Regions from separate parts of the Acidovorax sp. K2F genome, predicted to be linked through region 1. Evidence: predicted binding sites of a transcription regulator. Region 1 holds the regulator's gene; the other holds the start of a gene.
What was found. The regulator LexA, encoded in region 1, represses DNA repair genes until DNA is damaged. The targets are predictions, from matches to a motif close to ACTGTATNNNNATACAGT.
Positions count from the first base shown of each region.

Region 2: the regulator LexA is predicted to act here: its motif matches at 1,945-1,962, upstream of N4G42_RS08575 (DNA topoisomerase IV subunit B).

Region 1 covers NZ_JAOBSQ010000038.1:27,221-33,213, forward strand. The annotation lists gene kdsB (3-deoxy-manno-octulosonate cytidylyltransferase) at 1-205, shown strand, start outside; gene adk (adenylate kinase) at 463-1,119, shown strand; gene N4G42_RS14475 (DUF6152 family protein) at 1,272-1,742, opposite strand; gene N4G42_RS14480 (hypothetical protein) at 1,771-2,190, opposite strand; gene N4G42_RS14485 (asparaginase) at 2,210-3,169, opposite strand; gene lexA (transcriptional repressor LexA) at 3,253-3,927, shown strand; gene N4G42_RS14495 (D-2-hydroxyacid dehydrogenase family protein) at 4,994-5,993, shown strand, end outside.
Region 2 covers NZ_JAOBSQ010000026.1:275,115-281,107, reverse strand. The annotation lists gene N4G42_RS08575 (DNA topoisomerase IV subunit B) at 1-1,912, opposite strand, end outside; gene N4G42_RS08570 (MFS transporter) at 2,071-3,288, shown strand; gene N4G42_RS08565 (hypothetical protein) at 3,308-3,463, shown strand; gene N4G42_RS08560 (bifunctional 2-polyprenyl-6-hydroxyphenol methylase/3-demethylubiquinol 3-O-methyltransferase UbiG) at 3,553-4,107, shown strand; gene dapA (4-hydroxy-tetrahydrodipicolinate synthase) at 4,138-5,034, shown strand; gene bamC (outer membrane protein assembly factor BamC) at 5,082-5,993, shown strand, end outside.

The DNA.
Region 1 (5,993 bases):
CGTGGGCATCTACAGCTATCGCGCAGGGTTCTTGCGGAAATTTCCGCAGCTGGCGCCAGCACCGACCGAGGCGGTGGAGGCCCTGGAGCAGCTGCGCGCACTCTGGCATGGCCACCACATCGCCGTGCACCTGGCAGACGCAGCGCCCGGCCCTGGCGTGGATACGTCGGAGGACCTGGAGCGGGTGCGCGCGCTGTTTCGCTGAAAGCTCTCTGGCGCCGCCATGCGGTGTGCGCTGCGGGCGCACTTTCAACGCACTGGGGACGTACAGCGGGGCGCCGTGGTGGGCACGTGGAGGCGCCGACCTAGAAACGGTCACCCATGTAAGTCAGCGCAAGGTGGTCACATGCTATCCTCAACTGTAACGAGAGCACCGCATCCCGGGCGCACAGAACGGCTTCAGGCGCCCTTCGAACGTCCCCGCCAGCGGCGCCACCCGATTTCTAACCTTCGAGGACATCCATGAGACTGATTCTGTTGGGCGCGCCTGGCGCCGGAAAGGGCACGCAAGCCACGTTCATCTGCCAGAAGTACGGCATCCCCCAGATCTCCACCGGCGACATGCTGCGCGCAGCGGTCAAGGCCGGCACCCCCCTGGGCCTGCAAGCCAAGGCAGTGATGGATTCGGGCGCCCTGGTCAGTGACGACATCATCATCGGTCTCGTCAAGGAGCGCATCACGCAGGCAGACTGTGCCAACGGCTTCCTGTTCGACGGTTTCCCCCGCACCATTCCCCAGGCCGACGCCATGAAGGCCGCAGGCGTCAAGCTGGACTATGTGCTCGAAATCGATGTGCCCTTTGACGCCATCATTGAGCGCATGAGCGGCCGCCGCTCGCACCCCGCCAGCGGCCGCACCTACCACGTCAAGTTCAACCCCCCCAAGGTGGAAGGCAAGGACGACGTGACCGGCGAAGAACTGATCCAGCGCGAAGACGACAAGGAAGAAACCGTCAAGAAGCGCCTGCAGGTTTACAGCGACCAGACGCGCCCTCTGGTGGATTACTACAGCAACTGGGCCAAGGACGAACCCGCTGTGGCACCCAAGTACCGCGCCATCAGCGGCACCGGCAGTGTGGACGAGATCACTGCACGTGCGCTGCAGGCGCTGGCCAGCTGATACATTGAACCAGGAGCAAAAAACCGCCTGACATACGTTGGGCGGTCAAGCCCCATCCAAGCGACGCACCGCACCAGGGCGTCGCTTTTTTCATGGGCCGCCTTGAAACACGGCAGCCGCGACAGCCGCCTGCTGCGGGCATGTGCTTTGACTCAGGCAGGACTGGACCGCAGGCCGTAGGCTTTGCCGTCCACAAACAGGTACTCGGCACGCAGTACCGCCTCGCCCTTTTCGTCCCGCAGGCCAAAACCCACGACTGATACGGCGGTGCCTGGCTTGATCTCTGGCACCTGCCACGCCTGCATGCGGGTCAGAGGCGCCAGCTCAATCTCCCAGACACGGTCCTTGCGGGTGGGCAGCACCGTTTTGGCCAGCAGCGCGCGGCCATCCACGGGCGCTGTCTGCGCGGGGATGGCGCGTTGCGCAAGGTCCGCTGGCAACTGGAGCGCAGTGGGCAGTTCCAGCTCCAGCTCTGCGTGCGGGTTTTGCCAGCGCACTTTGCGCGCTGTGCCCTCAAGATACAGCGGTCGGTCTGCATCGAAACTGCTCCAGCCATGGTGGGCGTGCACCCCCAAAGGCAAGGCACTGGCGGCGATCAGCACATGGCGACGTTGCAGGCTCATACAGACTCCTGATGAAAAGGGGGCGATCTCAAAGATACGCAATCCAGCGGCCACAAGCCACCACCGCCAGCCACACCATGGTGGATGCCAGCATCTGAAGGCGGGCCAGCCCGTCCAGGCGCGTGAGGGAATCACGTGCATGGAACCACGCCGCGTTACAGCCCGCAAGCATTAACAACAGCATCTTCAAGGTAAAGGCGCGGTTGCTGAGCAACTCTGATGGCTGGGTAGCAAACATCAACAGACCCGACGCTGCCGCCAATCCAAAGCCACACCCGGCCAAAGTCAGACCCAGCCGGGCGAGGTCTTTCATCGGCAAGGCCGCACCGCGCCCAAACACCCGCAACTCCAGCAACACCAGATTGCCCAGCAACAGCGCAATGCCCACAATGTGGACGACTTCGAGCGCGGGATAAGCCCAGGCGTGTGTCTTGAGTGCGGTGAACACGGCTGGCAGTCCTTTTCGATCAATCCGCCCGCAGCAAATCAAGCATCAGAGCGACCCGCGCCTTGACTGGCGACAGGCCTTGCGAGGCAGGCAGCGCATCACCCGGCTTGGGTAGCACCTGTCCCTCGGCGCAGCGGGTGGAGCGCACCACCCGCACCCCGGCTTTCTGCGCGCGCACCAGGGCAGCCTCCAGATCGTGGTGGATCGTGCCATTGCCGGTGCAGGCCACCACCAGGCCCTGCACGCCCTCTCGCACCAGCGCATCTACCGCCCTGCCCGATGCCCCCGCATGGTTCATGACGATTTCCACCCACGGCCAAGCCACAGCGTTCACTATATTATTCATAGCGCTATCGGCATGATCTACATGCGCTACCAGGCTACTGCATGCCCAGCGGACCACGCCCTCTTCCACCCATCCCAAAGGACCGGCCTCGCCCGAGCTGAAGGCATTGACGCGGTAGGGATGCACCTTTTGCACATACCGTGCGCCATGCACTTCACCCGCCGCAACAGCCAGCACACCTGTGGCACCGGGTGCCAATACCGCTGCCACAGCGTCCAGCAGATTCTGGGGTCCATCGGGGGTCAGGGCTGTGGCGGGCCGCATGGCGCAGGTCAGCACCACGGGCTTGCGCGCATCCAGCGCCTCGTGCAAAAACCACGCGGTCTCTTCCAGGGTGTCCGTGCCATGGGTGATGACCACACCTCTCACCTCCGGGTCGCTCAAATGGTGCGCGCACCGCAGTGCCAGCGTGCGCCACACCTCGCAATCCATGTCCTTGCTGTCGATCTGCGCCACCTGCTCTGCAGCCAAGGCGCCCCCTGCCAGTGCCTGCAAGCCTGGCACGGCCGTCAGAAGTTGCTCCACCCCCACCTGGGCCGCGGTGTAGCCGATGTTGTCTCCCGCCTGTGCAGAGGTGCCCGCGATCGTGCCACCGGTGCCCAAAACCACAATTTTTTGCCCACTCACTTGCATACTCCGAAAAACTGGTGAAAAATACAGTTACTGGATTAAAAAACAGTTGTTCGCCACTGTAACCGCCTGCACCGGAAACCACCATGCTCGACAACCCCAAACTCACCGCCCGCCAGCAGCAGATTCTGGATCTCATCCAGACCGCCATCGCACGCACCGGCGCGCCTCCCACCCGCGCAGAAATCGCGGCCGAGCTGGGTTTCAAGTCAGCCAACGCGGCAGAAGAGCACCTGCAGGCCCTGGCCCGCAAAGGGGTGATCGAACTGGTCAGCGGCACCTCGCGCGGCATCCGCTTGCGCGGAGACACAGTGCGCTCCATCAACGCAGCCCGTGGCAACCAATTCAGTCTGCCCATCCCGGGTCTGTCGCAGCTGGTCTTGCCCCTGGTAGGTCGGGTGGCTGCTGGGTCGCCCATTCTCGCGCAGGAACATGTGGACCAGACCTACAGCGTGGAAAACAGCCTCTTCCAACACAAGCCCGACTACTTGCTCAAGGTGCGGGGCATGTCCATGCGCGACGCCGGCATCATGGATGGTGACTTGCTCGCCGTGCAGTCCACCCGTGAGGCTCGCAATGGTCAGATCATCGTGGCCCGCCTGGGCGATGATGTCACCGTCAAGCGACTTCGCCGCACGGCCACTGCCATCGAGTTGCTGCCCGAAAACCCCGACTATCCCGTGATCGTGGTGCAGCCCGGCGAGCCCTTCGAAATCGAAGGACTGGCAGTGGGACTTATCCGCAACACCATGCTGATGTAGCGTGTGCCCCAGGGGCCGCACCGTGGGTGGCGGGCGTTTGGTGAACGGATACAACCGATTCACCAGCCCTGCGGTGCAGGTCCCGTTGAATGCCAAGGCCTCTCACGCAATGCTTGATGGATCGGCGGAGCAGCTGTCTGCACGGTCGAGGGATCAACTCGCACTGCGTCTGTCTGCACTGGTGTTCGACCACTTTGCAATCCTGCCTATGTTCAACCCCCGACTTTCGGAGTTTTCACATGGGAATTGCTTTGTTCACCCTGTCTGCTGTGCAGAACCCTCTTCGCAGTCTTAAAAAGCTGCTTGCCAACCCAGCCAGTGCACCCAAAGACCGACTGGACCTGCAGGCACTGCCAGTCGGCATGAGACATGCCAGGCCAGGCAACGCCCCAGCATCGGCCTCCCGCAGCGACGACGCCCAAACCCTGGTCCCCAGCAACTCCACAGAGCCACTGGCACAACGTCCATTGCGCGGAAATTGGCCCTTTACCGCCAAACCTCCAGTACGAACGCCAGAAAGCCCGACCAGATCCGCTGCCACCCACCGCTCCTTCCTGCCAACACACATGGCCGGCAGCAAACGTCAGGCCTTTTTGGCGTCAGTGGGTGCAGATAACTGCCCACCACAATCCACCCGGGTGCTGCGCCGGGCCTCTGACGCAGGCACCTGCCGCCTGGTAATTGCCGGCCGAATGGCCGATGTGTGCGCAGAGCTGGACCGCCTGGCAGCATCCGAGGCGCTCCGGGCCTGATTCGCAGAGCGCAGCAGGCGCCACGAGCGCCAAGCCCTCTTCTACGCCCCGCGCACCAAGGCTGCGGCAATGTCAGGCAGTGCTCGATCCGCAAACGTCTAACACCGGGGCACCGGCAGGTCCAAAACTCTGCACCGAGCTGCAGCAGTCGTGGTGCATGGCACTCTCTGAGTCCGGACTTCCGTGCACGCGCAGGGCAAGAAGTGCGTCCACGGGGCTCATGCAGCACTCAGTCACCAAAAAACCGCAGGCTTTGGTATGCCCAGCACGGCCCCTGTGGCATTCCCCTGCGCCCGTCAAGGCACAATGTCGGCATGAATATTGTGATCCTCGACGATTACCAGGATGCAGTGCGCAAGCTGCATTGCGCCTCTCGGCTCGACGCATACACCGCCAAGGTGTACACCAACACGGTCAAAGGGCTGGGGCAGCTTTCGGTGCGACTCAAAGACGCCGACATCATTGTGCTGATCCGCGAACGGACCCAGATCACACGCCAACTGGTTGAAAAGCTCCCGCGGCTCAAGCTCATCGCCCAAACTGGCAAGATTGGGAGCCACATTGATGTAGCGGCATGTACCGAGCGGGGGATCGCCGTGGCAGAAGGGGTCGGCTCCCCTGTGGCTCCCGCCGAGCTGACCTGGGCCCTGGTGATGGCCTCCATGCGCCGCCTGCCACAGTACATCTCCAACCTCAAGCATGGCGCTTGGCAGCAGTCCGGTCTCAAGACCGCGTCCATGCCCCCCAACTTCGGAGTCGGCAGCGTGCTGCGGGGTAAAACACTGGGTATCTGGGGCTACGGCCGCATCGGACAACTGGTGGCCGGCTATGGACGGGCGTTTGGCATGAACGTGCGCGTCTGGGGGCGTGAAGCCTCGCGCGCGCAGGCGCTGACGGATGGATACCAGGCCGCCGCTACGCGCGAAGAGTTTTTTTCGCAGTGCGACGTGATCTCGTTGCACCTGCGCCTGAACGACGAAACGCGCGGCATCATCTCGCTTGAAGACCTCTCGTGCATGAAGCCCACCTCGCTGCTGGTCAACACGTCACGTGCAGAATTGATTGAACCCGACGCGCTCATCGCAGCACTCAACCGGGGTCGCCCGGGCCTGGCGGCCGTGGACGTGTTTGAGAGCGAACCCATCCTGCAAGGCCACGCCCTGCTCCGCCTGGAAAACTGCATCTGCACACCACACATCGGGTACGTGGAGCAGGACAGCTACGAGCTCTACTTTGGTGCAGCTTTCGACAATGTGGTGAATTTCATCAAAGGCACGCCTACCAACATCGTGAATCCAGGCTCGCTGCAAGTCA
Region 2 (5,993 bases), on a different contig from region 1:
CCATGAGCTTGGTGATGAGGCCTTCGGTGGCGGCAAAGTCCACGTCTCCCAGCTGTACGGGCAGCAAGCGGCGGGTGTCGGGGTTGAGCGTGGTTTCCCACAGCTGCTCGGCGTTCATCTCGCCCAGGCCCTTGAAGCGGCTGATCTGGCACTTCTCGCGTGCCACACCATCCTTGGCGCATTTGTCGAGGATGGCCGTCAGCTCCCCATCGTCCAGCGCATACATCTTGGCCGCAGGCTTCTTGCCGCGCGCAGGCACATCCACGCGAAACAGCGGTGGGCGCGCCACGTAGATATGGCCGGTCTCGATGAGCTTGGGGAAGTGGCGGAAGAACAGCGTGAGCAGCAGCACCTGGATGTGCGATCCGTCCACGTCGGCATCTGACAGGATGCAGATCTTGCCGTAGCGCAGACCGCTCAGGTCCGGCGTGTCGTTGGGGCCATGCGGGTCCACGCCAATCGCTACCGAGATGTCGTGGATTTCGTTGTTGGCAAACAGGCGGTCGCGCTCCACCTCCCAGGTGTTGAGCACCTTGCCGCGCAGCGGCAGGATGGCCTGGCTTTCCTTGTCGCGGCCCATCTTGGCGCTGCCACCGGCCGAATCCCCCTCCACCAGGAAGACCTCGTTGTGGGCGATGTCCCTGCTTTCGCAGTCGGTGAGCTTGCCCGGCAGCACAGCCACGCCCGAGCCCTTGCGCTTTTCAACCTTCTGCCCGGCCTTCTGGCGCGTCTGCGCGGCCTTGATGGCCAGCTCGGCCAGCTTCTTGCCGTAATCAACGTGCTGGTTCAGCCACAGCTCCAGCGCCGGGCGTACGAAGCCGCTGACCAGGCGCACCGCGTCGCGCGAGTTCAGGCGCTCCTTGATCTGGCCCTGGAACTGCGGGTCGAGCACCTTGGCCGAGAGCACATAGCTGGCGCGCGCAAACACGTCCTCGGGCAGCAGCTTCACGCCCTTGGGCAACAGGCTGTGCAGCTCGATAAAGCTCTTGACCGCGTTGAACAGGCCGTCGCGCAGGCCACTTTCGTGGGTGCCGCCCGCGCTGGTGGGGATCAGGTTGACGTAGCTCTCGCGCATGGGCTGGCCGTCTTCGGTAAAGGCCACCGCCCAGGCCGCCCCTTCGCCCTCGGCAAAGCTCTCGTTGCCGCTGTCGGCAAAACCCTCGCCTTCAAACAGCGGGATGACCGGGTCGCCGGTGAGCGTCTGCATCAGGTAGTCCCGCAGGCCGCCCTTGTACTGCCAGGTCTGCGTGTCGCGGGTTTTTTCGTTCACCAGCTGCACCGTCACGCCGGGCATGAGCACGGCCTTGCTGCGCAGCAGATGGGTCAACTCACCCATGGGCAGGGCACTGGATTCGAAATACTTGGCGTCGGGCCACACGCGCACCGAGGTGCCCTGCTTGCGCTCGCCCGCCTCCAGCGGGCGGGCGACCAAAGGCTCGATCACGTCGCCAGCGGAGAACACCAGGCGCGCCGCCTTGCCTTCGCGGTAGCTGGTGGCCTCCAGCCGGGTGGCCAGCGCATTCGTCACCGACACGCCCACGCCGTGCAGGCCGCCCGAGAAGCTGTAGGCACCGCCCTTGCCCTTGTCGAACTTGCCACCCGCATGCAGGCGGGTGAAGACCAGCTCGATCACCGGTGCGTTTTCTTCCGGGTGCAGGCCAAACGGGATGCCCCGGCCGTCGTCCTCCACACTGACCGAGCCATCGGCATGCAGCGTGACGCGGATCTTCTTGCCGTGGCCGGCGAGGGCCTCATCGGCGGCGTTGTCCAGCACCTCCTGGATGATGTGCAGGGGGTTGTCGGTGCGGGTGTACATGCCCGGGCGCTGCTTGACGGGCTCCAGGCCCTTGAGCACGCGGATTGAGCCTTCGGAGTATTCGCTCGCGGAAACAGAAGAGGGTTTGGCTGCCATGGGGCGGATTGTAGTGCGGCACCGCAGCAATAGCTGGATAAATAACCAGCCCTTCAAACCGCTGCGCCAAGCGCTGCATTTTCTGCCGCCCCCACCGCCAACTGTATTGGTCGCGGGTGTATCAGCGCGTTTCGCGCAATCTGGCTACATTCCTGCGCATGCATATGAATCCTCCCAAACTATCCATGTTCCAGGTGCTGGCGTGCGGCGCGGCCATCGTGACCCTGTCCATGGGCACCCGCCACGGGTTCGGGCTGTGGCTTCTCCCCATCACCCAGGAAATGGGCTGGACGCGCCAGTCGTTCGCCCTGGCTATCGCCATCCAGAACCTGTCCTGGGGCGTGATCGGGATTTTTGCGGGCATGGCGGCCGACCGGTTTGGGGCCTTCCGCGTGCTGCTCGGCGGTGCAGCCCTGTATGCCCTGGGCCTGGCGGGCATGGCGCTGTCGCCCACGCCCATGCTGTTTGCGCTGACGTCCGGTGTGCTGATTGGCGCGGCGCAGGCGGGCACCACGTATGCGGTGATCTATGGTGTGCTGGGGCGGCAGATTGCGCCCGAAAAACGCTCCTGGGCCATGGGCGTGGCAGCGGCGGCGGGTTCGTTCGGGCAGTTCCTGATGGTGCCGGTCGAAGGCTGGCTGATTGCAGGCCTGGGCTGGCAGCAGGCCTTGCTGGTGCTGTCGATGGCGGTGCTGCTGATCGTGCCGCTGGCCTTTGGCCTGCGGGAGCCGGGCTTCAAGGGTGCGGCCCCGGTCAAGCGCGAGCAGACCATTGCGCAGGCGCTGGGCGAGGCCTTCCGCTACCCCAGCTTCAACCTGCTGATGGCCGGTTACTTTGTGTGCGGCTTTCAGGTGGTGTTCATTGGCGTGCACATGCCCAGCTACCTCAAGGACCATGGCCTGTCGCCCCAGGTGGCCAGCTATGCGCTGGCGCTGATCGGACTGTTCAATGTGTTTGGCACCTACATCGCGGGCACGCTGGGCCAGCGCATGCCCAAGCGCCACATCCTCGCTTTCATCTACTTTGCCCGCGCGGTGGCGATCAGCATCTTTTTGCTGGTACCGCTGTCGCCGCTGTCGGTGTACGTGTTCTCGGCGGTGATGGGCGCGCTGTGGCTGTCCACCGTGCCGCCCACCAACGCCACCATTGCACAAATCTTCGGGGTGCAGCACCTGTCCATGCTGGGCGGCTTTGTGTTCTTCAGCCACCAGATCGGCAGCTTCCTGGGCGTCTGGCTGGGCGGCTATCTGTATGACGCCACCGGCAGCTACGATATCGTGTGGTACATCGCGATCGGCCTGGGCATTTTTGCCGGGCTGGTGAACCTGCCAGTCAAGGAAAGCCCGATCGCGCGCCACGCCCCACAACCCGCCTGACCTGTTTGTCCCCCCCTGCATGAGCCACACCACCCCGCCCCGCAAACCCGCGCCGCGTGCCCTGCGCTGGCTGGGCGGTGCCGTGGCCGTGCTGCTGTGCCTGGTGGTGTTTGGCTTGTACACCGTGCCCGAATTCATGGTGCTGCTGGCCGACCAGATGTGGGCGTGTTTTTGACACCCTTGGCGGGATTTTCAAGCGTTTTTGGCCGCAAGCGCTAGTGGATCATGCGCAGGCAGCTATCATTTTTATAGTTCATGCACGGTATGCACGGTACAGAAGCCCCTTCGGAATGGGTGTGGCGCTGGAGCCACCTGATCGCCCCCCACAGCACCGTGCTGGACGTAGCCTGCGGCGCAGGGCGCCACCTGCGCCATCTGCGGAAACTGGGGCACACCGTGGTCGGCGTGGACCGGTCCGCCGAGGCGCTGGCCGCCTGCGAAGGGCTGGGCGAGCTGGTGCAGGCTGACATCGAAAACGGCCCCTGGCCTTTTGCAGGCCGCCAGTTTGGTGGCGTGATCGTCACCAACTACCTGTGGCGCCCCTTGTTGTCCACCATCGTGGCCAGCGTCGCGCCGGGCGGGGTGCTGGTCTATGAAACCTTTGCCCAAGGCAACGAAACAGTAGGGCGCCCGGCGCGGGCGGAGTTCCTGCTCGCGCACGGCGAACTGCTGCAGGCATGCCAGGACCTGCGCGTGGTGGCTTATGAGGACGGCTTCATCGACGAACCAGCGCGTTTCGTGCAACGCATCACGGCCGTACGGGAACTCCCGCAGGCGGGCGGACCCTCACGACATCTTTTGCCCATCGGGGCTAGTTAGAATGCCCTTTTACCGTTTACCACTGCGGACATGACTTCTTCTTCCGTGCCACTCACCGGCAGCATCGTCGCCCTCGTCACTCCCATGCACGAGGACGGTAGCGTGGACTACCCCACCTTGCGCAAACTGATCGACTGGCACATCGCCGAAGGCACCGATTGCATCGGCGTGGTGGGCACCACGGGCGAGTCCCCCACGGTGAACGTGGAAGAACACTGCGAAATCATCCGCGTGGCCGTGGAACAGTCTGCCAAGCGCGTGCCCATCATGGCCGGCTGCGGCGCCAACTCCACCGCCGAAGCCATTGAGCTGGCCAAGTTCGCGCGCGGCGTGGGTGCCGACAGCCAGCTGCAGGTCGTGCCCTACTACAACAAGCCCACCCAAGAGGGCCAGTACCAGCATTTCAAGGCGATTGCAGAAGCCACTGGCGACCTGCCCATCGTGCTGTACAACGTGCCCGGCCGCTCGGTGGCCGATATGCAGCACGACACCGTGCTGCGCCTGGCCCAGGTGCCCGGCGTGATCGGCATCAAGGAAGCCACCGGCAACATCGAGCGTGCCCAGTGGCTCATCCGTGACGTGCCCAAGGGCTTTGGCGTGTACTCGGGCGACGACCCGACCGCCGTCGCCCTGATGCTGTGCGGCGGCCACGGCAACATCAGCGTGACGGCCAACGTGGCCCCGCGCCTGATGCACGAGCTGTGCGTGGCGGCACTGGCCGGCAACGTGCAACGCGCCATGCAGATCCAGTTTCAGCTGATGCCGGTGCACAAGCACCTGTTTGTCGAAGCCAACCCCATCCCGGTCAAGTGGGCCATGTCCCGCATGGGCCTGTGTGGTGGCACCATGCGCCTGCCCATGACGCCCCTGGCCAGCAGCAACGAGGCTGTGGTCGAGTCGGCACTGCGCACCAGCGGCCTGATCTAATCCGGGCGTTGCGCCCGCTCTCAGAGACACTTCCCAAGGATTTCCGCGTGAAAGCTGCTACCACCCCCCTGAGCCTGCTGGCTCTTGTCATGGCCCTGTCCGCCTGCTCCACCAGCATTCTGGAGGGCGACAAGATCGACTACAAGAGCGCCGCCAAGGGCTCGTCACTGGAAGTCCCCCCGGACCTTACCCAGCTGTCACGCGACTCGCGCTACGCCATGCCGGGTGGCTCGGTGTCTGCCGCTGCCATGCAGGCAGGCCAGGCCGCACAGCCGTCGGGCAACGCCAACGCGGCGGCCCTGTCGCTGGGCGACGTGCGGATCGAACGAGACGGCAGCCAGCGCTGGCTGGTGGTCAACCGCCCCGCCGACAAGCTGTGGGAGCCCGTGCGCGACTTCTGGCTGGAAAGCGGCTTCACGCTGGCCCAGTCCGAGGCCAACGTTGGCATCATGGAAACCGACTGGGCAGAGAACCGCGCCAAACTGCCCCAGGATTTCATCCGATCCACCATCGGCAAGCTGATGGAGTCCCTGTACTCGACCGGCGAACGGGACAAGTTCCGCACCCGGCTGGAACGCAATGCCAATGGCAGTACCGAGATCTACATCACCCACCGCGGGATGGTCGAGGTCTATGGCAACGTCACCAAGGACAGCACCGTCTGGCAGCCCCGTCCATCCGACCCGGAACTCGAAACCGAATTCCTGCGCCGCCTGATGGTCAAGCTGGGCGTCAGTCAGGAGCAATCCAAGGCAGTGGCCGCAGCACCCGCGGCGCGTGCCCAGGCCGCCCGCATGGCCACGGTCAACAATGTGCCGGTGGTCCAGCTGGACGAGGGCTTTGACCGGTCCTGGCGCCGGGTGGGCCTGGCCCTGGACCGCACTGGCTTCACCGTGGAAGACCGCAACCGCAATGAGGGCACGTACTTCGTGCGCTACGTGGCTCCGGACACCGTGAAG